3 regions of the Arthrobacter sp. 10N44_2 genome follow, and region 3 is predicted to be linked to each of the others. Evidence: riboswitches for the same ligand, from Rfam matches in the RefSeq annotation. Region 3 holds a riboswitch; each other region holds the start of a gene.

Region 1 (10,172 bases), on a different contig from region 3:
CCGGTGCCGGCACGCCGGAACACGCCGGCGTCTCGGACCGCGTGGACATCTACACCGGCACCTTCGGCAAGGCCCTCGGCGGCGCCTCCGGCGGCTACGTCTCGGGCCGCGGTGAGGTGGTGGCGATGCTCCGCCAGAAGGCCCGCCCCTACCTGTTCTCCAACTCGCTGGCCCCGGCGATCGTCGCGGCCACGCTCAAGGCCCTGGACCTCGTGGAAAACTCCGGCGAACTGCGCGGCAAGCTCTTCGCCAACGCTGAGCTCTTCCGCAACCGCATGTCCGAGGAGGGCTTCGACCTGCTCCCCGGCGAGCACGCGATTGTCCCGGTGATGTTCGGCGACGCCGTCATGGCCGCCAAGGTGGCCGATGCCATGCTCCACAACGGCGTCTTCGTCACGGCGTTCAGCTACCCGGTGGTGCCCAAGGGCGCCGCCCGGATCCGCGTCCAGCTTTCGGCCGCGCACAGCGCCGACGACGTCGAAGCCTGCGTCCAGGCGTTCGTGCGCAGCCGCGCGGCGGTGGCAGCAGCCTAGCCCGCCTGATCGCCGGGCCGGGCCCCCGCTTTCAGCACGGGGTCCGGCCCCACCCTGCCCGGCCTTGCCCCGGCCTTGCTCGTTCATCCAGGCGTCCTCCTCGGGCTTGTCCGCGGGACATGCCCAGCTCCGGCAGCGAGGACTGGACATAATGCCACTCTGTCCAACGGCCACGACCAGCGAGGGGCATGTCCCTGGCCGGCACGCCGCAACGGGGGACATGTCCAGCCGGGCGGACCCGGGAAGGGCATGTCCCGGGCCTGGCCGCCGCAACGGGGGACATGTCCAGCTCCGGCAGCGAGGACTGGACATAATGCCACTCTGTCCAACGGCCACGACCAACGAAGGGCATGTCCCGTGCCGGTACGCCGCAACGGGGGACATGTCCAGCTCGGGCAGCGAGGACTGGACATAATGCCACTATGTCCAACGGCCACGACCAACGAGGGGCATGTCCCGGGCCGGCCCGCCGCAACGAGGGACATGTCCAGTCGTGCGGACCATGGCAGGGCATGTCCCGGGGCGGTGTGCACAATTTGTCCAAGCAGCCGGGGTTCCAAGAAGGTTGCCGCCAAACTCGGAATCGTGGAGAGGGCATGTGCCGAGAACACCGTGAGCCACTGGATTTCAACGCCCTGGGACCCAACAACGGCGCAGGTGATGACTGTGGGACCCGATTGACGTTGCCCGCCCGGGAGCAGGTTGCGGCAAACGCCGGATACCGGGACGTGATCACCTGACCCGACGATCTGCAAGGATGGGATCATGTCAGCTCATTACGATGTCGTAATTGTCGGCGGCGGGATCGCCGGCCTGTCCCTTGCCTCCGCCTTGGCCGGGCACTGCAGCGTGGCCCTGATCGAAGCCGAGCAGACCCTGGCCTACCACACCTCGGCCCGCTCCGCCCGGCAACTGATTCCCAGCTACGGCCCGCCCGTGGTCCAGGAGCTCACCGTCCGGACGCTCGACCTCATCGCGGCCCAGGACGCCGAACGTCCGGAACCGGTGCTCACCCCGCGCAGCTTCATGCTGATCGGGGACGACGCCACCGTCCGGGCGGAGGCAAGCGGACACATGCAGCGGATCACCCACGCCGAGGCACTGGATCTGTGCCCGGCCCTGGTCCCGGATTCGTTCAGCGCCGCCGGGCTGGACACCGGGTCCTTCGCCTGCAACGCCCCCGTGCTGCTCGAGGACCACCGGCGGCTCGCCGTGGCCGGCGGCGTGGACATCATTACCGGCGCCAGGGTCCATTCCGCCCAGCGGCTGGGCACCGGCTGGGAACTGGGCGCCGGGCAGGAAGGCTTCCAGTCCGCCGTCGTGGTCAATGCCGCCGGTGCCTGGGCCGACGAGCTCGCCGTCCTCAGCGGCGTCGAGAAGCTCGGCCTGCAGCCGTACCGGCGCACCGCGGCGATCGTCGACGTCGAGAATCCCCTCCCGGAAGCCAGCCCGATGGTGGCGGCGGCCGATGACAGCTTCTACTTCCGGCCGGACAACGGCCAGGTCCTGATCTCGCCCGCCGAACACGTGCCGAGCGGGCCCGAGGACGCCCGGCCCTATCCCGGCGACGTCGAACGGGTCATCGCCCGGCTCAACGAGATCACGACGCTCGGGATCCGGAACGTCCGCACGGCCTGGACGGGGCTGCGGACGGAGGCGGCCGACGGCGTCCCGGTGGTGGGGTTCGACGCCGAGGCCACCGGATTCTTCTGGCTCGCCGGCCAGGGCGGGTATGGATTCCAGACCTCATCCGGCGTCGCGGAACTGGCCGCCGGGCTGATCCTCGCCGGCCAGGGCACCGCCCCGGCCCTGACCCCGGCTGTGCCCCTGGCTGTGTCCCCGTCCACCGAGGCCAGTCCGGCATCCCGGACACTGGAGGCGCTGGCCGCAACCCGCTGGTCCATCCGGCGCTGAAGAATGGATCCATGAGTACCCTCATCACCAACATCGCCGAACTGATGACCCAGGACGCGGAACACCGCGTCCTCCGCGACGCGGCGGTGGTAATCGAGGGGGAGCGGATTTCCTGGCTCGGGCCCGCGGCCGACGCCCCGGCCGCGGACGAACGGGTGGATGCCGGTGGCCGGGCGCTCCTCCCGGGCTGGGTCGACTCGCACACGCACCTGATCTTCGCGGGGGACCGCACTGCCGAGTTCGAGGCCCGGATGGCGGGGGAGAGCTACAGCGCCGGCGGGATCGCCGTCACCACCGGCGCCACCCGGAGCACGAGCGACTTCGACCTGACCCGGCTGGCGATGGGCCGCGTCGAGGAGGCCGTGTCGCAGGGCACCACCTACCTGGAGACCAAAACCGGCTACGGCCTGGACCTCGAGAACGAGACCCGCAGCGCCCGCATCGCCTCCACCGTGGCGGACGAGGTGACTTACCTGGGGGCGCACCTTGTGCCCGCCGGGATGGACGCGGAGGAATACACGGAGCTGGTCTGCGGGCCGATGCTCACCGCAGTCCTGCCCTACGTCCGCTGGGCCGACGTCTTTTGCGAGCAGGGCGCGTTCAACGAGGACCAGTCCCGCCGGGTGCTGCTGGCCTGCAAGGCCGCCGGGCTGGGGCTGCGCGTCCACGGCAACCAGCTCGGCGAGGGCCCCGGCGTCCGGCTGGCCGTCGAAGTCGGCGCCGCGAGCGTGGACCACGTGAACTACCTTTCGGCCGCGGATGTCGATGCCCTTGCCGCCAGCTGGTCCGGCTGGGACGCCGCCAGCGGCGGCGGCACGCCTGGATCCGGGCAGCGCGGCACGGTCGCCACGTGCCTGCCGGCCTGCGATCTCTCCACCCGGCAGCCGCTGGCCCCCGGCCGTGAACTGCTCGACGCCGGTGTGCAGCTGGCGCTGGCCTCCAACTGCAACCCCGGCACGTCCTACACCAGCTCCATGGCGTTCTGCGTCACCACCGCCGTGCTGCAGATGCGGCTCAGCGTCCACGAGGCGGTGCGCGCCGCGACCTACGGCGGCGCGCTGGCCCTGGGCCGGGAGTCCGGGAACGACGCCGACGGCGAACGCGCGGTGGGCTCGATCGCCGTCGGGCACCGCGCGGACCTGCACCTGCTCAACGCACCTTCCGCCACGCATCTGGCCTACCGGCCAGGCATCCCCCTGACGCACGCGGTGTGGCGCGCCGGTGTGGCGCAGCCGGTCCGTTAGCCAGCCGGTCCGTTAGCGAGCCGGTCCGCTGACCCGGCTGGCTCCGGCCCCGGACGGGCCGCCCTAGAACATCATGGGCGGTGCGTCGAGGACGGTCTCGTCCACGCGCCTCTTCTCCCACTGCGTGAAGGGCTTGTCGAGCTCGTACTTGCCGTGCGAGGTGCGCAGCAGGGTGCGGACCTCGGCGTTCTCGGGGTTGTTCAGGGACTCGAAATATTCCACCGACCAGTGGAACCAGCGCATGCAGAACAGCCGCATGGTCAATCCGTGCGTCACAAACAGCGCGTTCGGGGCATAGCCGGGCCGGGACCAGTGCCGGTGCAGGGTTTCCATGAAGGAAGAAATCCTGTCATACACATCGGAACCGGACTCGCCCTCGCGGAAGCGGTAGAAGAAGTGCCCGTAGGCGTTGCGGAGCTCCTTCTGGTCCTCGATGTCGCCGGCGATCTGAAAGTTGGCCCAGTCCTGTTCGCGCAGGCGCGGTTCCTCGATCACCCGCTCCACGAGCGGGCCGAGATTCAGCGCCTCGAGGGTCTGGTAGGCGCGCAGGTAAGGGGAGACGTAGACGCACACCGGGCGGCCGTCCAGCTGGCGCCGGACCTCGTCCCCGGCCGCGGTGGCCTGCTCCAGGCCCAGCGCGGTCAACGGGATCCGGTAGTCCGGAACACGGTTGTAGATCGAGGTGTCGGCATTGGCGGCAGACTGGCCGTGCCGGATCATGATGATTTTCCGGGGCGCACTCATAATCCCCAAGCATAGGGCTCCTAAAAAGCCGGGGGTGCCGGCGCGGCCGGCACCATGCGGGCACCAGCAAACTATCGGCAAGTGCAGGCAAGATAGAACCATGTTGGTTCCCTCCCGCCGTCGGCTGCGGTTCGAAGTGTTGATTGTCCTGGGGTTGTCACTCGGGCAGTCCGCGATCTACTCCCTGGTGCAGTTGCTGGACAAGATGACCACGGCGCCGCTGGCCCAGGGGACATCCACCCTGAATCGCTCACAGAGCGCACGCGAATACTTCGACCTCACCTACCAGTTGCTGGACATCATCTTCGCCCTGGTCCCGGTGGCCCTCGTGATCTATTTCCTCACCGAACACTGGCCGGCCGGTGAGCGCGGAACCTCGGCGTTCCGAAGGATCGGCTTCGACTTCGCCCGGCCCGGCAAGGACCTCCTGCAGGGTCTCGGACTCGCCGCGCTCATCGGCATTCCGTCCCTGGGGCTCTACGCCGCCGGCCGGGCGCTGGGGATCACGACGGCGATCATCCCCAGCGCCCTGGACGCATACTGGTGGACCGTGCCGGTGCTGGTCCTGTCCGCGATCCGGCACGCGGTGGTCGAGGAAGTGATTGTGGTGGCGTACCTGCTGGACCGGCTCGGGAAACTGGGCTGGAGCGTGCCGGCGGCCATCGCCGCCAGCGCCCTGCTCCGCGGCAGCTATCACCTGTACCAGGGGTTCGGGCCGTTCATCGGCAACGCGGTGATGGGCGTCGTCTTCGCGCTGGTCTACACGCGGACCAAACGGGTGATGCCGCTGGTGATCGCCCACGCCATCCTGGACACCGTGGCGTTCGTGGGGTTCAGCCTGTTCGGCAAGGCAGTGGGCCTGGGCTGAGTTCCCCGCGTTGCTTTTAGGAGCAGGCCTTAAATGATCTCGGCCGCCGTCTCCTAGGTGACATCGTTGGCACCTAAGAGATGGCGGCCGAAGCGTGGGGCGGGTGGAGCGTTAGATCGTGACCGCTCCGGAGGCGGTCTCGAAGGTGACAGAGAGGATGCCGGGAGTACCGTGCGGCGCGATCCAGTTCACGGCGACGTCTTCCAGCGGCTTTTCAACCGGTTCGCCCAGCCACTCCGTGACGCGCTCGGCCGAACCGGCAATGGTCAGTGCGGACATCTTGACATCGCTCGCGTAGGCGTTGGACGGGTGCAACTCCGGGTCACCCTCCCACTTGAGCATGTATGGCACCTGCGGGTCGGCGATGAGCCCCAGGATGCCGATCTGCTTCCAGACCAGTTCGCGGCCGTCGGGAAACTTCCGGTTGCCGTTGACGGCGGCGCGGCCGAGCCGCTCCTCGAACGGGGCCAGGTCGTCAACCTCGACGCACCAGCCCATCCAGCCGCCGCCGGCCTCGGAGCGTGCCCGGACGGCCTGGCCGAACGGGGCCTTGTCGGAAGCCGGGTGGTTCAGGACCTCCACGACTTCCAGGTACTTGTGTCCCGCGAGCGGGATAATCATGTTGCGTGTCCCGAAACGGGGGTGCACTCCACCCTTCACGGCTTCAACGCCGAGGGCAGACGCAATACGTTCAGTGGTGGCTGCCAAGCCATCGTGTTCACAGGCGTAAGAGACGTGATCCATGCGCATGCCATCATCTTGGCACTTTGTGATGGACCTCTCAGCTTAGGCTCCCCTAACCGTCATGGGACGTCCTGGGGCGCGGAACGCGGCGCCCCGGATGCTCCGTCACGGCGGCCGTCTTCATCTTCGTCACAAAGCTATCCAGGGCTCCGCCGCCATTCCTACACTGAAGTCAGGTCATGAGTGCCAGCGCACAGCCCCGGCTTGCTGGCCGGCAACCCTCGTATCGCGGTGGGGTGCCCCGGGTGAAGACCTGGCCGTCCGGCGCCCGCCGGAGGGCAAGCGCGGCGCCTGTTCCGGTTCGGGCCGAAAGCCCAGGCCGGTGCTGTGCCCAGTGACTCGAGGAGCACCAATGTCCAACGCCTGGTCCTTTGAAACCCGCCAGATCCACGCCGGCCAGGAGCCGGACAGCGCCACGGGCGCGCGTTCCCTGCCTATCTACCAGACGACGTCGTTCGTGTTCCCCAGCGCCGAAAGCGCCGCGAACCGCTTTGCGCTCGCCGAGCTCGCGCCCATCTACACCCGGATCGGCAACCCGACCCAGGACGCCGTCGAACAGCGCGTCGCCAGCCTGGAAGGCGGTCTCGCGGCGCTGCTGCTCAGCTCCGGCCAGGCCGCCGAGACGTTCGCCATCCTCAATATCGCCGAGGCCGGGGACCATGTGGTGGCCAGCCCGAGCCTCTATGGCGGAACCTACAACCTGCTCGCGCACACGCTGAAGAAGTTCGGCATCTCCGTGACCTTCGTGGCGGACCCGGACAACCTGGACCAGTGGCGGGATGCCGTCCAGCCCAACACCAAGCTGTTCTTCGGCGAAGTGGTCTCCAACCCCCGCCAGGACGTCCTGGACATCGAGGGCGTCTCCCGCGTGGCGCACGAGGCCGGCGTGCCGCTGGTGGTCGACAACACGCTCTCCACCCCCTACCTGATCCGGCCGATCGAGTGGGGCGCGGACATCGTGGTCCATTCCGCCACCAAGTACCTCGGCGGGCACGGCGCCGCGATCGCCGGCGTGATCGTGGACTCCGGCAACTTCGACTTTGGGAAGGACCCGGAGCGGTTCCCCGGCTTCAACACCCCGGACCCCACCTACAACGGCCTGGTCTACGCCCGCGACCTCGGAGCCGACGGCGCGCTGGGCGCGAATCTCTCCTACATCCTCAAGGCCCGGGTCCAGCTCCTGCGCGACCTCGGCTCCGCGGTGTCCCCGTTCAACGCCTTCCTCATCGCCCAGGGCATCGAAACGCTGAGCCTGCGCGTCGAGCGCCACGTGGCCAACGCCACGAAGGTGGCGCACTGGCTGGAGGGGCGGAACGACGTCGAATCGGTCGCCTACGCCGGGCTGCCGTCCAGCCCCTGGTACGAGCGCGGCCGCAAGTACGGGCCCAAGGGGACCGGCGCCGTCGTGGCGTTCAACATTGCAGGGGGAGCGGAGGCCGGCAAGCGGTTCGTCGATGCCCTCGAACTGCACTCGCACGTCGCGAACATCGGCGATGTCCGGTCGCTGGTGATCCATCCGGCGTCGACCACCCACAGCCAGCTCTCGCCCGAACAGCAGGTGATCGCCGGGGTGAACCCCGGGCTGGTGCGGCTTTCGGTGGGGCTGGAGCACATTGACGACATCCTCGCGGACCTCGACGCCGGATTCCGCGCGGCCAAGTCCGCCTAGGCCGAAGCCCACGCCGAATTTCCCCACCTTTACGGGCATGACACCGGGAATCGCCGGCACTCCTGGGCGACCCGCCAGTCACGGCTGTCAAAGGTGGGGAGTCTGCGGTGCTGACGGGTCCGGCTGTCACATGGAAGTCATAATCTTCGTCATTTCCGCACCCCGTTTCGTAGACTCGTACCAGGTCATGAGTGCCAGCGACAGCCCCGGCTTGCTGGCCGGCAACCCTCCTTTTGCGGCGGGGTGCCCCGGGTGAAGACCTGGCCTGCCGGTCAGCTGACGGCGGGCAAGCGCGAAGATAGGTCCTCACATGACGATTGCCGTCACCCGCACGGGTGTTCCCGAAACCAAACCATCCCGGACCCCTGACGGGACCGTCCAGTTCGTCAGGATCGGTGATCTGCAGCTCGAATCCGGGACTCCGTTGCCGGATGTGGTGCTCGCCTACGAGACGTGGGGGACCCTGAACGCGGACGCCTCCAACGCCGTGCTCATTGAACACGCCCTGACCGGCGACACACACGTGACCCGCGGCGAGAGCGGGGAGCCCGGCTGGTGGGAACAGCTCGCCGGACCCGGGGCTCCCGTGGACACGGACAAGTATTTCGTCGTTTCGATCAACATCCTGGGCGGCTGCTACGGATCCACCGGGCCTTCCACCCCGGCCCCCGACGGGCGCCCTTGGGGATCGCGGTTCCCGCTGGTCACCCTGCGGGACACCGCCGCCGCCGAGGCGCGGCTGGCCGATGCCCTGGGCATCGGCAGCTGGTACGCGGTGCTGGGCGGCTCGCTCGGCGGCGCGCGCGCCCTTGAATGGGCCGTCACGTTTCCCGGCCGGGTCCGGCGCTGCGCCGTGATTTCCGTCGGCGCCAGCAGCACCGCCGAACAGATTGCCTTCGCGCAGGCCCAGACGCTGGCCATCCGCCAGGACCCCCACTTCAAGGGCGGGGACTACTACGGCGGCCCGGAACCCGAAGCAGGGCTCGCCCTCGCCCGGCGCATCGCGCACATCACCTACCGCTCAGCGGCCGAACTGGACGGCCGGTTTGGCCGCAACGCCCAGGAGTCCGAGACGCCCCTGGAAGCCGGATCGCTGGCCGGACGCGGGCGCTACCAGGTGGAAAGCTACCTGGACCACCAGGGCAGCAAACTGGCCCGGCGTTTCGACGCGAACAGCTACATCGCGATCACCGAAGCCCTCATGAGCCACGATGTGTGCCGGGGGCGCGGAAGCCTCGGGGAGGCACTGGCTCCGGCCACCGCCGAGTTCCTGGTGGCGGCCGTGGACTCGGACCGCCTGTATTTCCCGGCCCAGTCCCGTCAACTGGCAGAGGCCCTGCCGGGCGGCCCGGAACTGCACATCATTGAAGCGCCGATCGGCCACGACGGCTTCCTGACCGAAATCGGCCAGCTCAGCGGGCAGCTTCGGGGGACCTTCTTCGGCCACTAGGCCGGCCCGCTTGTGCATTTTTGCAGATGCGCTCTGCACTAATGGCCGTTGAGGCTCAGGGCGGGAGCGTCCATACTCATGGGGAATGACGCCATGTGCCCTACATCACGGGCGTCCTCAGTCCAATGGTCCGCAGGGTGTCGAAGGCGACACCGAAGGAGTTCACATGAGCACGGAAAACGCCGCGACAACGCGCGCAGACGAGCCGGACGTCAAAACGTCCGGACTGAAGAAGGTAGTAACGGCCTCCATGGCCGGCACGGTGGTGGAGTGGTATGAATTCTTCCTCTACGCCTCCGCCGCCACGCTGGTCTTCGGCAAGACGTTCTTCCCCAATTCGGGCACCGAACTCGACGGCATTATCGCCGCGTTCCTGACCTACGCCGTCGGATTCGTCGCCCGCCCGATCGGCGGCATCGTCTTCGGCCACTTCGGCGACAAGTTCGGCCGCAAGCAGCTGCTCCAGGTCAGCATCCTCCTGGTGGGCGTTTCCACCTTCCTGATGGGCTGCCTGCCCACCTTCGCGCAGATCGGCTACTGGGCCCCGGCACTGCTGGTCTTCCTGCGCTTCGCCCAGGGCTTCGCCGTCGGCGGCGAATGGGGCGGCGCCGTCCTCCTCGTCGCCGAGCACAGCCCCAGCAAGTCCCGCGGGTTCTGGGCCAGCTGGCCCCAGTCCGCCGTTCCGCTCGGCAACCTGCTCGCCACCGCCGTGCTGTTCACGCTGTCCTCCGTGCTGTCCTCCGCCGACTTCCTCAGCTGGGGCTGGCGCGTCGCCTTCTGGCTCTCCGCCGTGATCGTGCTGGTCGGCTACTACATCCGCACCAAGGTCCAGGACGCCCCCATCTTCCTGGAGGCCCAAAAGGAAGTCGAGGTTGAGAACAAGGGCTACGGCGTGGCCGAAGTATTCCGCCGCTACCCGCGCGGCGTCTTCACCGCGATGGGCCTGCGCTTCGCCGAGAACATCCTCTACTACCTCGTGGTCACGTTCTCGATCACGTACCTGAAG
Region 2 (10,172 bases), on a different contig from region 3:
AACGGCAGCAGCAACTCGGTGGTCATCAGCATCGCTCTGCCGGCCGGCGTCGAGGTCGAGGCCGGGACGGTGAGCGGCGACGGCATGGTTTCCGGGCTCAGCGGCCACACCCGGCTCAACACCGTCTCGGGATCCGTGCTGGCCGACGGCACCGCCGGGAACCTGTCCGTCAACACGGTCAGCGGCGAGGTGATTGCCCGCAACCACCGCGGAGTGCTGACCGCCAAGAGCGTTTCCGGCGAAGTGACGGCCTCGGGCGAATTCAGCAACATCCGGGCGAACACCGTCAGCGGCGACCTGAGCTTCGACCTGCACGGCTTCACCCATGACTTTGGCGCCAATTCGGTCTCCGGCGACGTCACCATCCGGCTGCCGCACGACGTCGGGGTGGACATCGTGGCCAAGTCCGCCAGCGGCGCGGTGGTCATCGATGACACGAGGTACGCCCAGCCCGGCGGCACGGTGCAGACCATCGCGGGTCCGGACGCCAAGCTGATGCTGGTCCGGACCAACTCGGTCTCGGGAAAGACATCGCTCTTCCACGGCCAGCCCAGCCCGGACACCGAAACGGCCCTCTGATGCCTCCCGTCTTCGCCCACGGGGCGCTGCGGCTGTACCTGCTCGCCCTGCTTGAATCGGGCCCCAAGCACGGCTACGAGCTGATCAAGGCGCTCAGCGAGCGTTTCGGCGGCACGTACTCCCCCAGCGCCGGAACCATCTACCCGCGCCTGGGCAAGCTTGAAGAGGAAGGGCTCGTCGCCACCCGCACGGAAGGCCGCCGCACCAACTACAGCATCACTCCGGCCGGCCTCACGGAACTGAACCGCCGGCGGGACGAACTCGCCGGCGTCGAGAACGACATCTCGGCGTCGGTCCGCCGGCTCGCCGACAACCTGCGCCAGGACATCCGCGTCAACATGCGCGGCCTCCGGGCCGACCTTGCGGCCACGGCCGAGGCGGCCCGGACCTCGGCCCGCGCCGCCGGTTCTGCCGGCGGGACGGGCACTGCCGGCGCCGCGGGAAGCCCGTGGTACTCCCCGGAGGGCGAACGGCGGCTGAAGGAAGCGGAAATGCTGGTGCAGGCGTTCCGCGACGACATGCGGGTGGAACTGCGGCGTCATGCCGGGAGCCGTCCGGTCACCGCCGTCACGCTCGAAACGGTCAGGACCGTGCTGGACCAGGCCCGGATCTCGATCCGAAATTCGTTGGAGGGCTGAGGCCGGGACCGACCGGCCGCGGCGCGTAGCACGGGCCTCCGGTTCGCGGCGGGTGCCGCGATGTGGGAGACTTGAGGGCAGCTCTTTTGAGTACCAAGATTAAGGAGGCCAGCTATGAGCAAACGTGCACGTAAACGTCGTGACCGTAAGCGTGGCGGCGCGAACCACGGTAAGCGCCCCAACGCCTAAGCAAAGCTTGGAATGACAGCTTTAGACGAATGACCCCGGAATCCTCACGGATTCCGGGGTCATTCGTTTATGTCGGCTCAGGCTTCCACAGTCCGGATCGAGTGAATCCGGTCCAGGATGGAGTTCTTGAGGTTTTCCGGAGCTGCTTCGGTACACGAACGCTTGACCATCACGCGGATGACACATTCGAGGTCGTACTGCTCCAGGCACTCCGGGCAACTGTCCAGGTGGTCCTTGATCTCTGCGATGTCTGCACGCGTGAGCGCACCATCCAGATATTCATAGATACGTTGCATCCGGGCGTCATCGCAATCGCCCAGTCCCTGGCAGTCGCTCATTTCCTGTTCTCCTGTTTGTTGCTGTCGGCCGCGGCGCTTGACTCGGTGGCGGCCCTGAATCCTCGTTCGGCGGCATAGTCCCCCAGCATGTCCCGCAGCATCTTCCGGCCGCGGTGCAGCCGCGACATGACGGTCCCGATGGGGGTGTTCATGATGTCCGAAATTTCCTTGTACGCGAAACCCTCGACGTCGGCGAAGTACACGGCCAGCCGGAATTCCTCCGGAATCGACTGGAGGGCGCGCTTCACATCCGAGTCGGGCAGGTGGTCAAGGGCCTCAGCCTCCGCCGAGCGCAGTCCCGAGGACGTATGCGACTCGGCGCGGGCCAGCTGCCAGTCCTCAATGGTGTCCGAATTCGACTGCAGCGGCTCGCGCTGACGCTTCCGGTACAGGTTGATGTACGTGTTGGTGAGGATGCGGTACAGCCAGGCCTTCAGATTAGTTCCGGGCTTGTACTGGTGGAACGCGGAAAACGCCTTCGTATACGCCTCCTGGACCAGGTCCTCGGCGTCGGAGGGGTTCCGGGCCATCCTCATGGCCGCCGAATACAGCTGGTCCACGTACTGCATGGCGTCACGCTCAAAGCGCGCCCGGCGCTCTTCCGCGGACTCGGTGGAGACATCAAGGGGCTTCCCGTCCACCTCGGTCTCCAAAGCGGCGGGCGTGCCGGCATCAGGTGTCTTGGTGGGCGTGGCGTCGTTTCCGGCAACCTCGTGCATGGCCGCAACGGCCGGGTCCATGGTGCTCATTGCGTTCAAGTCTACTGTCACCTTCCGCCGGGCACCCGGAACCGCCGGAAGCGCGAGGGTCCATGATTGACCGGAACCGGCTTCCGGTTCCGCCCTGTCTTTGACCAGAGTCAAATCTCCGCCTTCGTTAGCCTGCTGGGATCTGCCTTTCACAACCACGTCCTGCGGGCAAATATTCCGCAAAAGTGCAAGACTAGAACCGGTTCTCCCGCAGTGAAGCCGCTGTTCGTCCATCCAGGAGGAAATTCATGTCGTTTGTCCGCTTTCTCGCCCGGCCCATGCTCGCCTCCAGTTTCGTCCTCGCCGGCATGGACAAGCTCAAGAACGCGGATGACACTGCGGCCCAGCTGTCCCCCCTGTTGCGCCGTGCGGCCGACGCCTTGCCGTTCCAGCCAAATGAAAAAGTCGTGGCACGCGTGATCGGCGGCACCCAGATCGGTGCCGGCGTCTGCTTCGCCCTCGGCAAGTCCGCCCGGCTGGCGGCCACCCTGCTCGCCGTCATTTCGCTCCTGAACGGCTACGTCGAATGGCGCAGCGCGGACATCTCCTCGAAGGAAGCCCGCGACGCCCGCCGCAAACAGCTCCTGAAAAACGTCTCCCTCACCGGCGGCGTGCTCCTCGCCGCGGTCGATACCGCCGGCAAGCCCAGCCTGGCCTGGCGCGCCGGGCACCTGGCCGCCGATGCCAAGAAGAGCGCCGGACACCTCGCCGCCGATGCCCGCAAGACCACCAACAAGCAGCTGAAGAAGGCCGACAAAGTCGTCCGCAAGGCCGTAGACCACTCTGCCGGGGCCTAAGACGGTAATGACTGGCACCACCCCCTCTTCTGCCGCTGCCCCGTCCCACCCTGCCGGCGCCCATGCAGCCGGTCCCCATGCAGCCGACGCCGGTCCGCACTGGCCCGCCCCCTTCGCCGCCCGGCCGGTCGATGCCACTGTCACCGTTCCCGGCTCCAAGTCCCTGACCAACCGGTACCTCGTGCTCGCCGCCCTCGCGGACGGACCTTCCCGGCTGCGGGCTCCCCTGCACTCCCGGGATTCCGCACTGATGATTGAGGCCCTGCGGCAGTTGGGGGCCACCGTCGCGGAAGTGCCCGGCGACGGCGCCTTCGGCCCCGACCTGGAAATCGTCCCGATCAGCATGGACACCGCGGCGGCTGACACGGCGATCGACTGCGGCCTGGCCGGCACGGTCATGCGCTTTGTCCCGCCGGTGGCCGCACTGCGCCGCGGTGAGTCCCTTTTCGACGGCGACCCACACGCCCGCAAACGCCCGATGGGCACCATTATCGAGGCCCTCGCCGGCCTGGGTGTGGCAGTCACCGCACCCGACGGCGGTCCGGCGTCGTCGTTGCCGTTCACGGTGCACGGCTCGGGCGAGGTGCGCGGCGGCCACCTGGTCATCGATGCCAGCGCTTCGTCCCAGTTCGTTTCCGCCCTGCTGCTGGCCGGGGCGCGCTTCACCGAGGGACTCCACCTGGAGCACGTCGGCAAGCCCGTGCCGAGCCTGGACCACATCAACATGACCGTGGCCGTGCTGCGCGGCGTGGGCGTGGCGGTCGACGACTCGGTGCCGAACCACTGGGTTGTCTCCCCCGGCCCGATCCGCGCCTTCGACGTCCGGATCGAGCAGGACCTCTCGAACGCCGGACCCTTCCTCGCGGCGGCCCTGGCCACCGGCGGCACCGTGCGGATCCCGAACTGGCCTGCGGAAACCACCCAGGTGGGTGATCTCTGGCGCGGAATCCTGACCGCTATGGGCGCCACGGTGACGGTTGACGGCGGCACCCTGACCGTCAGCGGAGGCCCGGAGATCAAGGGCGGCGACTTCGACGAAACCAGCGAACTCGCCCCCACCGTTGCCGCGCTGTGCGCCCTCGCCACCGGCCCCTCACGGCTGGGCGGCATCGCCCACCTCCGCGGCCATGAAACGGACCGGCTCGCCGCCCTCGTCGCCGAAATCAACCGCCTCGGCGGGGACGCCGAAGAAACCCCCGACGGCCTCATCATCCGCCCGGCCGCGCTGCACGGCGGCGTCGTGCACAGCTACGCGGACCACCGCATGGCAACCGCCGGCGCCATCCTCGGCCTTGCCGTAGCCGGCGTGGAAGTCGAGGACATCGCAACCACGGCCAAGACCATGCCCGATTTCCCGCAACTCTGGGAAGCGATGCTGGCCCAAGGACCCGCCGCAGATGAGGACACCGCCGGTGGCACGCAGCACTGATTCCTGGGACGAGTCCGACGTCCGGATCCGGCCGAACAAGAAGGGCACACGGCCCCGCACCAAGGACCGGCCCAGCTACGACGACGCCGTCACCGGACGCATCATCACCGTTGACCGCGGCCGCTACACCGCCGTCGTCGGCGAGGGGACCGCGGACGAACGCAAGATCATCGCGGCCCGGGCCCGGGAACTGCGCCGCAACCCGGTGGTTGCCGGCGACTTCGTCTCCCTGGTCGGGGATGTCACCGGCGAGCCCGACACTCTGGCGCGGCTGGTCAGGATCCAGGACCGCAAGACGCTGCTGCGCCGCAGCGCCGACGACACGGACCCGATCGAACGTGCCGTCGTGGCCAACGCCGACCAGCTGGTGGTGGTGGTCGCCGCTGCCAACCCCGAGCCGCGGACCGGTTTCATCGACCGCGCGCTGGTGGCCGCGTACGACGCCGGCATTGAGCCGCTGCTGCTCGTCACCAAGGCCGACGTCAAGGATCCCGCCGAGCTGCTGTCCAACTACCAGCACCTCGACTTCCCCGTCATCATCTCCAAGACCGCCGACTCCGCCGCTTCCGGCATCGACGCCCGCTCCGACGACGGGCTCTCCGCCCGGCTCGACAAGGACGCGGTATCCCAGCTGCGCGACTACCTCGACGGCAAGGTCACCGTGATGCTGGGCCATTCCGGCGTCGGCAAGTCCACCATGGTCAACGCCCTGACCGGGGCCGAGCGGGCCACGGGAGGCGTGAACGCGGTAACCGGCCGCGGCCGCCACACGTCCTCCTCCGCACTGGCGCTCAAAGTCAACGATGCCCCTGCCGGCAGCTGGATCATCGATACCCCCGGCATCCGGTCCTTCGGCCTGGCCCACGTGGACCCGGACCGGATCCTGCGTTCCTTCCCGGACCTGGAACCGGGCACCGATGATTGCGAACGCGGCTGCAAGCATGACTCCACCGCCGTCAACTGCGGCGTCGACAAGTGGGTTGCGGCCGGGCACGCGGGGCCCTCGGGACCGGCCAGGCTCGCGTCCCTGCGCCGGCTGCTGGGCACGGACCCGCGGATGGAAGCGCAGGAAACCAAGGAACTGGGCACCGTCTCCTAGCCGGACCGGCAGCGGGGCGGCGGCGCCGAGCCGCGGCCTCCCGCCCGGCGGCCCGGTTTGACGGTAGTTTGGAACCATGAGCCAACCCGCTTCGAGCTATAACGATGACCTGCGCCTTGCCCATGTACTGGCAGATTCGGTCGATTCCCAGACCATGAGCCGCTTCAAGGCGCTCGACCTTCGGATCGAGACGAAGCCCGACCTCACACCCGTCACCGATGCCGACAAGTCCGCGGAAGAGGCCATCCGCGGCCAGCTCTCCCGGTCACGTCCGCGTGACGCGGTCCTGGGCGAAGAGTTCGGCAGCTCGGGCCACGGTTCCCGCCGGTGGATCATCGACCCGATCGACGGCACGAAGAACTTTGTCCGCGGCGTCCCGGTCTGGGCCACCCTGATCGCCCTCGTCGATGAGGGCGAGCCGGTGGTCGGCGTCGTCAGCGCGCCGGCACTGGGCAAGCGCTGGTGGGCCGCCAAGGGTGCAGGCGCCTACACGGGCCGCTCGCTCGCCGCCGCCACACGGTTGAAGGTATCCAACGTCTCCAATCTCGAGGACGCCTCGCTGTCCTACTCCAGCCTTGGCGGCTGGAAGGAACGCGGGAACCTGGATGAGTTCCTGGGCCTGACCGAGGAAGTGTGGCGGACCCGCGCCTACGGTGACTTCTGGTCGTACTGCCTCGTGGCCGAGGGCGCCGTGGACATCGCCTGCGAACCCGAGCTGAATCTCTACGACATGGCCGCCCTGGTGCCGATCGTGACCGAGGCCGGCGGCCGCTTCACCTCGCTCGAAGGCGAGGACGGCCCCTTCGGCGGCAACGCCCTGGCCACCAATTCGATCCTGCACTCGGAAGTCCTCAAGCGGCTCAACCCCGGACTCGACGACCTCTTTCAGGCCCACCCGAACAACTGATCCGCGCCCGTAATATTCCGCTTCACAATCGGCGGCCGCCTTTTCCCCGGCTGCGCCGATGTCCTACGCTCGATGCAGGTCACGAGTGCCAGCGCTAAACCCCGGTTTGCTGGCCGGCAACCCTCCAGTCGCGGTGGGGTGCCCCGGGTGACGACCTGGCCGGTCCGGAACGGACCCGGCAAGCGCGGATTCCCACGGTGTGGGGTCCTGTTCGAGTGAGGTCCCATGACAACTGCCATTTTCCCCGTTGCCCCTGAATTCCATGCACGGCTTGCCCTCGCGGCCCGCCCGCTGGCAGCCGTCACCGGGGCCGAAATCCAGGCCCCGCTGATCACCGGCGGCCACGCGCGCTACGCCAACCTCGACTACGGCGCCTCCGCCCCGGCCCTGTCCGTGGTCTCGGCCTACCTGAACGAAATCCTGCCGTACTACGCAAGCGTGCACCGCGGCGCCGGCTACGCATCACAGATCAGCACCTCCGTCTACGAGAACGCCCGGGACATCGTGCGGGACTTCGTGGGCGGCCGGCCCGGCGATTCCGTGATCTTCACGCGCAACACCACCGATTCCCTGAACCTGCTGGCCGGCTGCCTGCCGCTGCGCGACGGGCGGCCCGCGGGCGAGGTCCTCTACCTCGACATCGAACACCACGCCAACCTCCTGCCCTGGCAGAATGTCCCGCACCGCAGCGTCGTGGCCGCCGCCACCCTCGCGGCCACCGTGGACCGCCTGCGCGACGAACTCGCCCGCGGCGGCGTCAGCCTGTTGGCCGTCACCGGCGCCTCCAACGTCACCGGAGAGATCCTCCCGATCCGGACCCTGGCCGCACTGGCGCACGAATACGGCGCCAGGATCGTTGTCGACGCCGCGCAGCTCGCCCCGCACCGGCGGATCAATATCGCCGCGGACGACGTCGATTACCTCGCCTTCTCGGGACACAAGCTGTACGCCCCGTTCGGCGCCGGCGTGCTGGTGGGGCGGACGGACTGGCTCGACGCCGGCACCCCGCACCTGGCCGGCGGCGGCGCGGTCCGCGATGCCCGGCTCGACTCCGTCAGCTGGACCACGGGACCTGCCCGGCACGAGGGCGGCTCGCCGAACGTCCTCGGCGCGGCGGCCCTCGCCCGCGCCACCCAGGTCATTGCGGCCCTGGACCCGGAGCAGTGGCAGGCCCACGAGGACGCCATCCGGTCCTTCCTCGTCGAGGGCCTCCAGGGCATCGAGGGAGTAACCGTGCACCGGATCTTTGCCGATTCGGCTTCCGATTCTTCCTCCGCTTCTTCCACTGGAGGCGATCAGCCGGACACCGGCACGATCGGCGTCGTGAACTTTTCCGTGGAAGGCTACGACGCCGGACTGGTGGCCGCCTACCTGTCGGCCGAACACGGCATTGGCCTGCGCGACGGCCGCTTCTGCGCCCACCCGCTGCTCAAGCGGCTCGGCCTGCCCGCCGGCTCCCTGCGGGCCAGCTTCGGCCTCGGCTCACGGCTGGAGGACGCCGAACGCCTGCTGGCCGGCCTGCAGCAGCTGCGGCAGAACGGACTCGGCTGGGATTACGTGGTGGACGCCGGCCGCTGGGTGCCGGCCAACGATACCCGCAGCTATCCCCACTGGGCGCCGAACACCCCGGGCACCGCCGGCGCTGCGCCCTGCACCCTCGACTAGGCAGGATCGGGGCCCGGCGCGGGTGCGGTAAATTCGAAAGGTATCTGAAACCAGCAGGACCTTCCCGAAGGAGATCGCACGTGGCAAGTGCCGGCCCCAGGCTCCACAGCGGAGTCAAGCCGCACAGCGGACCGAAACTGCACAGCGAGCGGCGCCAGGAACTCGGACAAAGCTTCCAGGACGGCGGGGAGCACTACGAGCGCGTCCGCCCCGGCTATCCGCAGGAGTCAGCCGACTGGCTGGTCCCGGCGGGAGCCAGGGACGCCGCGGACATTGGCGCGGGCACCGGGAAGTTCACCTCCCTTTTGGCGGAACGCGGACTGGGCACGGTGGCCGTGGACCCCTCTGCCGACATGCTCGGGCAGTTGCGCCGGACCCTGCCGGACGTCACCGCCATCGAGGGCAGCGCCGAGGACACCGGTCTCGAGCCGGAGTCCTTTGACCTGGTCACGGTCGCCCAGGCGTGGCACTGGTGCGACCCCGGCCTGGCAAGCGCCGAGATTGCCCGGATCCTGCGGCCGCACGGCGTGCTGGGTCTGATCTGGAACCAGCTGGACACCAGCGTGCCCTGGGTGCACCGGCTCTCCCGGATCATGCACGCCGGGGACGTCCACAAACCACACTTCCGTCCGGCCGTGGGCCCCGAGTTCACCGGGCTGGAGAGCCACCTGACGCGCTGGGAGGATTCCGTCACGACGGAGGACATCCAGGAGCTGGCCAAGTCCCGCAGCTACTATCTCGCGGCATCGGACTCCACCCGGGCCAAGGTCACCGCCAACCTCGTCTGGTACCTGCACGAGCACCTGGGACACATGCCGGGCGAGGTGCTCCGGCTGCCCTACCTGACCCAGACGTGGCGGGCCTTCCGGGCCTGATGCACGCTCACCCCGGATTCCCCCGGATTGCACGCAGCGCCCGCCGGGCTTATTGTTTCGGTATGCCTAATAAATTCTTATAGGCACACGAAACTTTGACACCGGCTGTTTTCCGGCCGGCGCCGATCATCGCGTCAACGCCGACGCGCCAATCACAGGAGCTGGCAGTGCTGGAGCTAACGGGACACGGGCAACCGGCGCAGGACGCCCCCACTTACAAACACCCGGGGGCCCGGAGGGCGCTGATCGGCCTGTTGGGACCGGCCTTCGTGGCGTCGATCGCCTACGTGGACCCCGGAAACGTGGCCGCCAACCTGACCGCCGGAGCGCAGTACGGCTATCTGCTGGTGTGGGTCCTCGTGGCCGCCAACGTCATGGCCGTCCTCGTCCAGTACCAGTCCGCCAAGCTCGGGATCGTCACGGGCAAGAGCCTTCCCGAAATCCTTGGTGAACGGCTCAAGCCGTTCTGGCGCCGCGCCTTCTGGGTGCAGGCCGAAGTTGTCGCCGCCGCCACCGATCTCGCGGAGGTGGTGGGCGGCGCAATCGCCCTGTACCTGCTTTTCGGCCTGCCCCTCCCCCTTGGCGCCGTGATTGTCGGCGCCGTGTCGATGCTCCTGCTCGCGGTCCAGGCCCGGCAGAAACAGCGGCCGTTCGAATTCATCATCATGTTCCTGCTCGGCATCATCACAGTCGGCTTCCTGGCCGGGCTGTTCATCAGCCCGCCCGATCCGGGGGCCGCCCTGGCCGGGCTGATGCCCGGTTTCCAGGGCCCGGACACCGTCCTGTTGGCCGCCAGCATGCTCGGGGCCACCGTCATGCCGCACGCCATCTACGTCCACTCGGCCCTGTCACGGGACCGGCACCGGCCGGACGAACACCTGCATGTTCCCCCGGCGGCCATCGCGCG
Region 3 (10,172 bases):
CCCGGGCTGAACATCGACAACCTGCCCTTCTTCGCGGTGATCGCCGCCAACGCCCACGGCCAGACAATGATCCATGACTGGGTCTACGAGAACCGGGCCATCTACCTGACCGAGCTCAACAAGCTCGGCGCCCAGGTCCAGCTGCTCGATCCGCACCGCATTTACGTCAACGGGCCCAGCAAGTGGCGAGCGGCCGAGGTGGGCTGCCCGCCTGCCCTCCGCCCCGCCGCCTGCCTGCTGCTGGCCATGCTGGCGGCCCGTGGCGTCTCGGAGCTGCGGAACATCTATGTCATTGAACGCGGCTATGAGGACCTGGCTGAGCGGCTGAACACCATCGGGGCGAAGATCGAGTATTTCCAGGACTGAGCCCCGCGTTGGTGTGGGGCGTTTCGGCGGATCCTGACGCACAATAGATTCATGCGCACCTTCGGCGTGGAGGAAGAACTGCTGATAGTGGACCCCGAATCGGGGATGCTGCTTGCCCTCGCTGACCTCATGCTGCCGAGTCTGGTGCCGCCGCAACAGGAAGCCGCCAGGGTTCTCCCGGCACAGAAACCGGTCCACGAAGGCGCCGACTTCAGCTACGAGCTCAAGCTCGAACAGATCGAGACCCAGACGCATCCGTGCCTGGAATACACGGAACTGCTCCGGCAGCTCAGGCGTGGCCGGTCCCTTGCGGACCAGGCCGCCCGGGCGCACGGCGGCCGGGTCGCGGCCCTGGCCACGTCGCCCCAAGGCTCAGCCACCCACCTGACGCCGAATCCGCGCTATATGACCATGCAGCAGCGCTTCGGGCTCACCGTCCGGAACCAGCTGACCTGCGGCCTCCACGTCCACACCTTTGTGGAGTCTCCGGAGGAGGGCGTGGCGGTAATGGACCGGATCCGCGACAAGCTGGCCGTGCTGATAGCACTCAGCGCGAATTCCCCCTACTGGAACGGGGCCGAGACCGGATTCGAAAGCTACCGCACCCAGGCCTGGAACCGCTGGCCGGGCTCGGGTCCCACGATGATCTTCGGCAGCCTGCCCGTCTACCGCCGCGTGGTCACCCGGCTGGTCGAAAGCGGCGTCCTGATGGATGAGGGGATGGTCTATTTCGACGCGCGGCTGGCCCGGCAGCATCCCACCGTGGAGATCCGGGTCGCGGATGTCTGCCTGCGGGCCGAGGATGCTGCCCTGATTGCCGTACTGGTGCGCGCCCTCGTGGAGTCGGCCGCGCGGGAATGGGACGACGGCGTCGATCCCGCCCCGGTGCCCACGCTGCTGCTGCGGATGGCCGCGTGGCAGGCCAGCAATTGCGGACTGCGCGGGGAGCTCCTGGACTTCGGAACCTTCACCCCGGCCCCGGCCGCGGACGTGGTCAGGGCGCTCGTGGACTTCGTGGCCCCGGTGCTTGAGGAACAGGGCGAGCTGGAACTGGCGCGCGAGGGCGTCGAGCGGATTCTGGCAGAGGGCACCGGTTCGCAGCTGCAGCGCGGCCCGTTCCGGGCCGGCGGCCTGCCCGCCGTCGTCGAGCGGGCCATCGAACTGACCACCGAGGGGCCCGTCGCCGAGGGGCCGGCAGACAATCGTTCGGCCCTGGGCCGGTTGCGCCCGGCCTGACCGGGAGCCCGCAACACTTGCGGGTGCGGGATGCCCTAGATGTACTGCCCAGGGAGGTTGGTTAAGCGGCTGATGGGCGGCTGGCCTCCGATTGCGGTGTGGGGCCTATGGTGATTGTAGTGGTGCAGCCATGCCGGGAGGGCGTTTCTGCGGGCTGATTCCGTGGCGTAGAAGCGCTTGAAGGCCCATCCGTCGGCGAGGGTGCGGTGGAAGCGTTCGATCTTGCCGTTGGTCTGCGGCCGGTAGGGGCGGGTCTTCTTCGCCTTGATGTTCAGCTCCCGGCAGGTGTCCCGCCAGAGGTGGGATTTGTAGGCTGAGCCGTTGTCGGAGAGGACCCGCTCGACGGTGACGCCGCGGGCGGCAAACCAGGACACGGCCCGCCTGAGCACTTCGACTGCGGTGGCTGCTGTTTCGTCGCTGTGGATCTCGGCGTAGGCGACCCGTGAGTGGTCGTCGATGACGGTGTGCACGTAGGCGATGCCGATCAGCGGGCCACGATGTCTGCTGCGCGGTTTGTCCGGGGTTCCTGCCCGGTTCATGCCGCCTTGTTGCCGGCCGACGTAGCGCCAACCGCCGCCGTCGGGGATGTTCCCTAGCTTCTTCACATCGACGTGGATCATCGCTCCAGGAGTCTCATGCTCGTAGCGGCGGATGACCTCCCCGGTGCGCTTGTCCACGTGATGCAGCCGGTTCAGCCGGCACCGGACCAGAACCGCGTGCACGGTCGAGGCCGGCATGGCCAGCTTCGCGCCGATCGCGACCGGGCCCAGACGCTGCTTCCAGCGCAGATGCACGACCTTGCGCACCAGCTGCTGCGGCGTCCGGTTCGCCACCCGGTGCGGGCGCGAGGACCTGTCGGCCATGCCGTCCTGACCCATCGCGGCGTAGCGGGCCGCCCACCGTTTGGCCGTGGGCCAGGAGCAATTGAACTGCTCGGCAGCCCGGGACACCGGCCAGCCGTGATCTACGACCAGACGCGCGACGCGCAAACGTTGGCGTGGAGTCAAAGCGGCATTAGCGTGGGACACGAGGACCTCCTGGTCGCTGCAGCGGTTGTCTAAGCAACTCCACTGTGCAACCGGAGGTCCTCACCTTTAGGTCAACGACTCCAGCGAGTCATCACATTCACCGAACCAACGTCCCTGGGCAGTACACCTAGACCTGCTTGAGCGCCTGGCCGAGGTCGCGGATCAGGTCCTCCACATCCTCCAGGCCCACCGACAGCCGGACCACGCCGTCGCTGAGCCCGATCGCCGCGCGGCCTTCCGGGCCCATCGCGCGGTGCGTGGTGGTGGCCGGGTGCGTGATGAGCGTCTTGGCATCGCCCAGGTTGTTGGAGATGTCGATGATCCGCAGCGCGTCCAGGAGTGCGAACGCGGCCTGCTTCGCCGTGCGCCCGGGGGAGGGCTGCAGCTCCAGGGTGAGCACGGTCCCGCCGGCCTTCATCTGCTGCACTGCGAGCGGGTACTGCGGGTGGGACGGCAGCAGCGGGTACTTTACCCAGCCGACCGCGGGCTGTCCCTCGAGCCATTCGGCCAGCCGCAGCGCGGAGGCCGAGGAATGGTTGACGCGCAGGGCCATGGTCTCCAGGCCCTTGGTGAGCACCCAGGCGTTGAACGCCGAAAGCGCCGGACCGGTGTGCCGCATGAGCTGCTTGACGGGCCCGTCGATGAATTCCTTGGTGCCCAGGATCGCCCCGCCCAGGACGCGGCCCTGGCCGTCGATGTGCTTGGTGCCGGAGTAGACCACCACGTCCGCGCCGAGGTCGCCGCAGCGCTGGAGCAGCGGGGTGGCGAAGACGTTGTCAACCACCACCGTGGCGCCGGCCGCGTGCGCCAGTTTGCTCACGGCGGCGATGTCCACGATTTCCTGCATCGGGTTCGACGGCGACTCGAAGAACACCGCCGTGGTCGGCTCGGACAGCGCGGATTTCCACTGCTCCAGGTCCGGGCCGTCCACGAAGACCGTCTCGACACCCCAGCGCGGCAGGATTTCGTTGAGGATCACGAAGCACGAGCCGAACAGCGAGCGGGCCGCGACCACCCGGTCGCCGGCCGCCAACAGCGCGCCCAGGGCGGTGAAGACGGCGGACATGCCGGACGCCGTCGCGAAACACGCCTCCGTTCCCTCGAGCAGCCGGAGCCGCTCCTGGAAGGTGGCGACGGAGGGGTTGCCGTAGCGGGAGTAGACGAAGCGCTCGTCCTCACCGGTGAAGGCGCGCTCGGCGGCGGCCGCGGACTCGTAGACGAATCCTGAATTGAGGAAGATCGGCTCGGTGGTTTCCTGGAAGCCGGTGCGGTCAAGGCCGCCACGGACGGCCTGGGTGTCGGCCGCCCAGCCGGCGGCGTCGGGATTGAAAGTCACTTAGATCTTTCCGAGGTTGGTGGGCAGGCCGCGGTTCTTCCAGCCATTGACGGTGCGTTCGCCAAAGCGGTCGGTCTCGCCTTCGAAGCCCTCAAGGACGTTGTACGAGGTGTAGCCGGCGGCCGTCGCGGCCGTCGCAGCCGCGATCGACCGGGCCCCGGAACGGCAAAGGAACACCAGTTCGACGGCGGTGTCCTCCGGCGCCTGCTGCCTTAGCTGTTCCACGAAGTGCGGGTTCGGCGTGCCGCCGGCGAGGTTCCACTGGATGAAGAGCGGATCGTTGCGGCTCTCGCCCGCGGCCGCGGTGTCCGGGATGCCGATGTGGGCCCATTCGCCCTCGGTCCGGACATCCACCAGGATGGCTCCGGCCTCCAGCTTGGCCCACGCCTCCTGCGGGCTGAGGTCTCCGGCGTAGCTCATGCGTGGCCCGCGAAGGCCCCGTCGGCGCCAAATTCGTCGGCGTCGAGCTCATCAACCGCATTGGCCACGGCGGCGTCCGCACTGGCAATCGCGGCCGGCAGGACCAGCGCCTGCGCCACGATCACGGTGCTTCCGTTGAAGCTGGCGGCGGGGCTTCCATGCAGCACGTAGCCCTCGGCCAGGGCGGCTGACACCCGCTCGCAAAAGGCGCGGTCATCCGCCCCGGTGAACAGGCGGTAGGCCAGCCTCTCCTCGCCCCCGGATGCTGTGCCGGGTGCTGTGCCGGGTGCGGCTGTTGTGGGTATTGACGTGTCGGGCACGACGGATCTCCTCTTTCACGCTTGCAGCTCGAATTCTCGAATGCCGAGTATTCACCTGAGGCACCCCGCCGCGAAAGGGAGGGTTGCCGACCGGCCAGTCAGGGCTTGGCACCGGTTCTCATTACTCCCCAAAAACGTAACACCTGCGACGCCGGCCCGCACCGCCGCCGTCGTCATGTTCCGTAACCGGACCGCGCCCCGGGCGAGTAGTGGCGGGCTCCAGTTTCGGGTACAGCCCACTCGTGTCTGCCGGGACGTTTCGCCGTTTACTGGGGGGATTAGGCCCGACGAGTCGTCCGGAGCTGCAGGTGATTCGAGCAATGTGTGAATCAAGCAGTCCCGGAATCGACTCGTCTGTCCATCAACAAGCTGTCTGGGAATCGGTGGCTGGAACGGTCGGAGCCGCAGCCGCGGTCCGGCCGGTGACGGCGGAATGGAGCAATCGTGGGCCCGCGCATACTCGTTACCGGGATTACAAGCGCCGCCGGACGGGCCGTCGCGGCCCAGCTCGAAGCCCGGGGCCTCCCGTACCTCGGCTCCGACGCCCGTGCCGACACCCGCCAGGCCGGGGAGGCTCCCGCCGCCGCGGTCAGGCTCCTGCCGGCGACGAACCCGGACATGGTCCTGGACCTGCGCCGGGTGGTGGACCGCGAAGCCATCAACGTCATCATTCCGACCCTCACCGTGGAACTCCCGGTCCTGGCCGCGGCCCGCGCCGGATTCGCCCAGGACGTGCGGATCATCGTGACCGACCCCGCCGCGGTGGCCCTCGCCAACGACCACCTATTCACCACCTGGGCGCTGCAAGCCGCCGGCATCCCGGTGCCCAGGTTCGCGGTTCCGGGCGACCTCGCCGCCGCGCCGGCTTCCCTCGCCGGCCTCAGCGGCCCCGTGGTGGTCAAGCCGCGGGTCTTCAAAGGCTCCCATGGGATCCACCTGCTGGCCGGAACCGACTCCGTTAGCTGGAAGAACATGCCGGCGGGGCAACTGGTCCAGGAATTTATCCCGGGCGCCGACTATGTGTGCCTGGTGTTCGGCACCCCGGCACGCAACGCGATGGCGCCGGTGGCGGTGGTCCTCGAGAAGACCAGGACTCCGTATGGACGCGCCGGCAGCGACGAGGTCAGCCGCAGGGTGCCGGCGAACCAGGCCGGGGATGTGCGCAAGCTGGGTCTGGCCGCCGTCCGCACGCTTGGGCTGACCGGGCCGGTCCAGGTCCAGATCCGCCGCCGCACCGACGGAACGCCCGTGGTGCTGGGTGTCTGCGCGACCCTGGGGGAGAACAGCACCTGGGCCCCGGAAATGCTCGACGCCGTGCTCGCAACGTTCATGCTCCCGGCGTTCAACCCGGCCTCGTTCCGCCTGTGCCCGGCAGTGCCCGCGGACGCCCTGGGGTGAGCGCAACACCAACGCGGGGTCACTTACGGCCCATCCGAGGACATGCGATGGGCCGTAACTGACCCCGCGTTGCTATTCGATGGTCGCGAAGAGGGCGTTGAGTTCGGCCGTGAGTTGGCGCCGGAGTTCCGGGGTGCCGATTTCCTGCCCGTCGATGTGGTTGACCGGGGCCAGGAGCCGGATGCTGGAGATCAGCCAGACCGCGTCGGCGTCCAGCAGGTCCTTCGGCTCCAGCGGGCCGTAGCCCAGCTCCCAGCCGGCGGCCTTGGCGGCGGTGAACAAGGCGCCCTGTGATGTGCCGGGCAGGATGCCGCTGTCCAGCTGGGGAGTGATGAGCCGCCGGATGGTGCGGACGCCGCCGGCGCCGTCGTCCGAGGTTTCCAGGTGGGCCAGCAGAACGGTCGACGTCGGACCTTCGAGCACCCTGCCGTCCGCGGACGTGAAGATGACGTCGTCGGCGCCCTGCCGGTGGGCGTAGCGCAGCGCCGCCATGTTCACGGCGTAGGAAAGGGTCTTGGCGCCGAGCAGGAGCCACGGGGCGCGCTCGCCGACTTCACTGTCGTAGCCGCGGTCGAGCAGGATGACGTCGATCCCGGTCTCGCGCTGCCGCCGTCCCGCGGCCGCCGGGGCGGAGGCCTGGACCCAGCACGTGGGGGCAGCCGCGCCCTCCGGCCCGCGGGTGACAATCAGCTTCACCACCACCTCGTCCTGCTCCGCGCCGCCCGTTGCAGCCGCGGCGGGTTCCTGCCGCCGGAACTCGCGGATGGCGGTTTCCACCGCCCGCCGCCATGCGTCCTCGGCGGGGATGTCCAGCTCCAGAAGCCGGGCAGAGCCGGCCAGCCGGGTCAGGTGCGCCTGGATCTTGCGGGGCCGGCCGCCGACGGCCAGGAGGGATTCGAAAACGCCGTCGCCGCGGGTGGCGCCCAGGTCCGTGGCCATCAGCTGCGGCTGCGACGCGTCGGCAACGCGGCCGCCGTCGAACGCCGGGTCGAGGAAGACCAGAACGGTCGCGGGCGCGGGAACAGGGGCAGGAGTGGTCATGGCTAAAGCTTAGTCTCGGTGGTCCCGGGATAGGATTTGGTCACTGCCCGTTCGGAACTGTTCCGCGTGGCTTGTACGTTGAGGGGTTCGCCTGTGTTTTGGCCATTTCCGCTGGCGGAGACTTTACCGTCCTGGGCGATTCTGATTTTGACGGTGATCGACTTCGCCATCCGAGTGCTGGCACTGGGCATCATCCCCGGAAACCGGCGGCCCACCACCGCGATGGCCTGGCTGCTGGGCATCTTCATCGTGCCGACCATCGGCCTGCTGCTGTTCCTGCTGTTCGGCAACTTCCGGCTCTCCCGCAAGCGCCGCGCGCAGCAGGACGCGGTCAATACCCGAGTGCGCGCCGGGACCTCGGAACTGGCGATGCTGGAAAGCCGCTACGCCGGACCCGAATGGGTGGCTTCCGCCGCGGAACTGAACAAGACGCTGGGCTCGCTGCCGATGGTGGACGGTAACCAAGTGGAGCTGCTGCCCGGCTACCCCGACTCCATCAAGGCGATGGCCGCGGCGGTCCGCGGCGCAAAGTCCTTCGTCAATGCCGAGTTCTACATCATGAGCTCGGACCACGTCACGGACGATCTGCTGACCGCGCTGGAAGAGGCCGCCGAGCGCGGCGTCGAGGTCCGTGTCCTGTTCGATCACCTTGGCACGCTTCGCATCAAGGGCTACCGCAAGCTGATCGCCCGGCTCAAGGCCAGCAAGATCCGCTGGCGGCCCATGCTGCCGCTCAGCCCGCTGCAGGGGCAGTGGCGCCGACCGGACCTGCGCAACCACCGCAAGATCATGGTGATCGACGGCGAGATCGCCTTCACCGGATCGCAGAACCTGATCGAGCCCTCCTACAACAACCCCAAGCACCGCAAGATCGGCCGCGAATGGGTCGAGCTGATGGCCTGCCTGCGTGGACCGATCGTCACCACGCTCAACGTCGTCTTCGCCACGGACTGGCTCAGCGAGACCGACGAATCCATTGAGGAACAGCTCGCGCACCGGCCCGAACTGCACGCCGGCAACATCACCGCCCAGGTGGTGCCCAGCGGCCCCGGCTTCATCACCGAAAACAATCTGCGGCTCTTCAACACGCTGATTTACTCGGCTCAGCGCAAGATCTCGATCTGCAGCCCGTACTTCGTCCCTGATGACTCGCTGCTGTATGCGGTGACGACGGCGGCGCAGCGCGGCGTCGACGTCGAGCTCTTCGTCTCGGAAAAAGGCGACCAGTTCCTGGTCCACCACGCCCAGCAGTCCTACTATGAGGCGCTGCTTGAAGCCGGGGTGCGGATCTACCTCTACAAGGCCCCCTTCGTGCTGCACGCCAAGCACTTCACGATCGACGACGACGTTGCCGTGCTGGGTTCCAGCAACATGGACATGCGCTCCTTCTCGCTGAACCTGGAGGTCTCGGTGATGCTCCTGGGGGAGGACATCGTGCGGCGGATCAGCGCCGTGGAGGACACCTACCGGGGCATTTCGCGCGAACTTACGCTCGAGGACTGGATGAAACGTCCGATGGGCGTCAAATACGTGGACAACGTCGCGCGGCTGACGGCCACCCTGCAGTAGCCGCGGCCGGCGGGACAGCCGACTCAGCCCGTGGGAAACCCGGCGCCGAGCGTCGAGAGGACGCCGAACGCTTTGGTCCGGATTTCGTCGTACTCCTCCTGCGGGGTCGAGTCGGCGGTGACAGCGCCGCCGACGCCGAGACTCAGTTCCGCGGCACCCTCGCCGAGGGCGCTGACCACGAGGGCCCGGATTGCCACGGCGAGGTCGGCGGCCCCGTTCAGGGAGAAGTAGCCGATCGCCCCGGAGTACACGCCGCGCGGCGCGGCCTCCAGCCGGTCCAGGATGGCCATGGTGCTGACCTTCGGCGCGCCGGTCATCGAACCCGCGGGGAAACAGGCCGCAACCGCCTCGGCCCGCGGCATCCCGGGCCGCAGCCGGGCATCGATGGTGCTCACCATCTGGTGCACGGTGGCGTAGCTCTCGATCGCACACAGCCGGCTGACGGCCACCGAACCCGGGACGGCGAAATGGCTCAAGTCGTTGCGCAACAGGTCCACGATCATGATGTTTTCCGCCCGGTCCTTGGCCGAAGACTCCAGCTCCTGGCGCAGGGCGGCATCCGTGCCTGGATCTGTGTCCCGGCGGCGCGTGCCCTTGATCGGCTCGGCCCGCATCCTGCCGTCCGCGGCAATCTGCAGGAACCGCTCCGGCGACGTGCTCGCAACGGCGAGCCCGCCGAACCGCAGGAAGCTGGCGAACGGGGCCGGGTTCCGGCGCCGCAGGTCCAGGTAGGCCGGCCACGGATCCACGCCGTGAGGCCCCGCGGGCGAGGCAGCCGTGAGCACCGTGGTCAGGCAGACCTCGTAGGTGTTTCCTTCCGCGATCTCACGCTGGGCCTCGGTGACCTTCGCCTTGTAGCCGGCTTCCGTGTCCCGGGCGGCGAAGCGCGGGGCGGTGGTTTGCGGGGCGCTGACACGCTGGGCCGGGGAGGCATGAGCGGCCGCTTGCGCCGACGCGGCCGCGGTGACGGCCGTGCGTGCCGTCTGAAGCCAGTCCCCGGCGTCGGGTGCGTCCAGGGTCAGCAGCCAGGCAGTGCCCTCGGCATGGTCAAGGACCACGGCACGGCCGGCGAAGATCAGGCAGGCGTCCGGGGTGGCGGCGGTGACGTCGTTCCCGCCGGTTTCGCGCTTGAGCTCGTAGCCGAGGTACCCGAGCCAGCCCAGGGTGAACTCGCACGGGTAGGCCTCGGGTGCGCGGAGCGCGCGGCGGCCCCACGCGCCGTCGAGCCAGCGGAAGAACGGGCCATCGGTGGTCACGGTGGCCTGGCCCGTGCTGACGCGGGTCCGTCCGGAACTGTGCCGGACGGCCTGGCCGAAGCGGCCGCCGTCGTCGGCCAAAATGCTGAAGCGGCTCCGCTCCGCTGCCTCCGGGGCCAGCCCTGCCGGGTCCAGGGAGGAGTCGAGCCACACGGCGTTGGGTGAACCGCCAAAGAGCGCCGCAAACAGCTGCCCGGCCTCG

What was found. Region 3 has a riboswitch for S-adenosylmethionine ahead of AC1DBX_RS08825 (DUF1737 domain-containing protein). Riboswitches for the same ligand answer to the same signal wherever they lie in the genome.
Region 1: it holds a riboswitch for S-adenosylmethionine, as region 3 does, so the genes downstream of both, metX (homoserine O-acetyltransferase MetX) here and AC1DBX_RS08825 (DUF1737 domain-containing protein) in region 3, are expected to answer to the same signal.
Region 2: it holds a riboswitch for S-adenosylmethionine, as region 3 does, so the genes downstream of both, AC1DBX_RS05235 (aminotransferase class V-fold PLP-dependent enzyme) here and AC1DBX_RS08825 (DUF1737 domain-containing protein) in region 3, are expected to answer to the same signal.

The regions. Positions count from the first base shown of each region.
Region 1 covers NZ_JBFTHT010000016.1:34,583-44,754, forward strand. The annotation lists gene AC1DBX_RS15935 (glycine C-acetyltransferase) at 1-533, shown strand, start outside; gene AC1DBX_RS15940 (NAD(P)/FAD-dependent oxidoreductase) at 1,299-2,447, shown strand; gene AC1DBX_RS15945 (amidohydrolase family protein) at 2,459-3,691, shown strand; gene AC1DBX_RS15950 (histidine phosphatase family protein) at 3,755-4,435, opposite strand; gene AC1DBX_RS15955 (CPBP family intramembrane glutamic endopeptidase) at 4,536-5,303, shown strand; gene AC1DBX_RS15960 (VOC family protein) at 5,415-6,053, opposite strand; SAM riboswitch class IV at 6,223-6,338, shown strand; gene AC1DBX_RS15965 (bifunctional o-acetylhomoserine/o-acetylserine sulfhydrylase) at 6,400-7,716, shown strand; SAM riboswitch class IV at 7,900-8,015, shown strand; gene metX (homoserine O-acetyltransferase MetX) at 8,027-9,166, shown strand; gene AC1DBX_RS15975 (MFS transporter) at 9,333-10,172, shown strand, end outside.
Region 2 covers NZ_JBFTHT010000003.1:154,936-165,107, reverse strand. The annotation lists gene AC1DBX_RS05280 (DUF4097 family beta strand repeat-containing protein) at 1-579, shown strand, start outside; gene AC1DBX_RS05275 (PadR family transcriptional regulator) at 579-1,217, shown strand; gene AC1DBX_RS05270 (50S ribosomal protein bL37) at 1,332-1,406, shown strand; gene rsrA (mycothiol system anti-sigma-R factor) at 1,484-1,744, opposite strand; gene AC1DBX_RS05260 (sigma-70 family RNA polymerase sigma factor) at 1,741-2,493, opposite strand; gene AC1DBX_RS05255 (DoxX family protein) at 2,742-3,290, shown strand; gene aroA (3-phosphoshikimate 1-carboxyvinyltransferase) at 3,298-4,719, shown strand; gene rsgA (ribosome small subunit-dependent GTPase A) at 4,703-5,818, shown strand; gene hisN (histidinol-phosphatase) at 5,895-6,725, shown strand; SAM riboswitch class IV at 6,803-6,916, shown strand; gene AC1DBX_RS05235 (aminotransferase class V-fold PLP-dependent enzyme) at 6,951-8,390, shown strand; gene AC1DBX_RS05230 (class I SAM-dependent methyltransferase) at 8,471-9,265, shown strand; gene AC1DBX_RS05225 (Nramp family divalent metal transporter) at 9,433-10,172, shown strand, end outside.
Region 3 covers NZ_JBFTHT010000006.1:88,318-98,489, forward strand. The annotation lists gene AC1DBX_RS08800 (UDP-N-acetylglucosamine 1-carboxyvinyltransferase) at 1-366, shown strand, start outside; gene AC1DBX_RS08805 (glutamate--cysteine ligase 2) at 418-1,602, shown strand; gene AC1DBX_RS08810 (IS481 family transposase) at 1,638-2,630, opposite strand; gene AC1DBX_RS08815 (O-succinylhomoserine sulfhydrylase) at 2,758-3,966, opposite strand; gene AC1DBX_RS08820 (rhodanese-like domain-containing protein) at 3,967-4,386, opposite strand; gene AC1DBX_RS08825 (DUF1737 domain-containing protein) at 4,383-4,691, opposite strand; SAM riboswitch class IV at 4,719-4,832, opposite strand; gene AC1DBX_RS08830 (ATP-grasp domain-containing protein) at 5,151-6,104, shown strand; gene AC1DBX_RS08835 (aminodeoxychorismate lyase) at 6,177-7,145, opposite strand; gene cls (cardiolipin synthase) at 7,239-8,714, shown strand; gene pabB (aminodeoxychorismate synthase component I) at 8,738-10,172, opposite strand, start outside.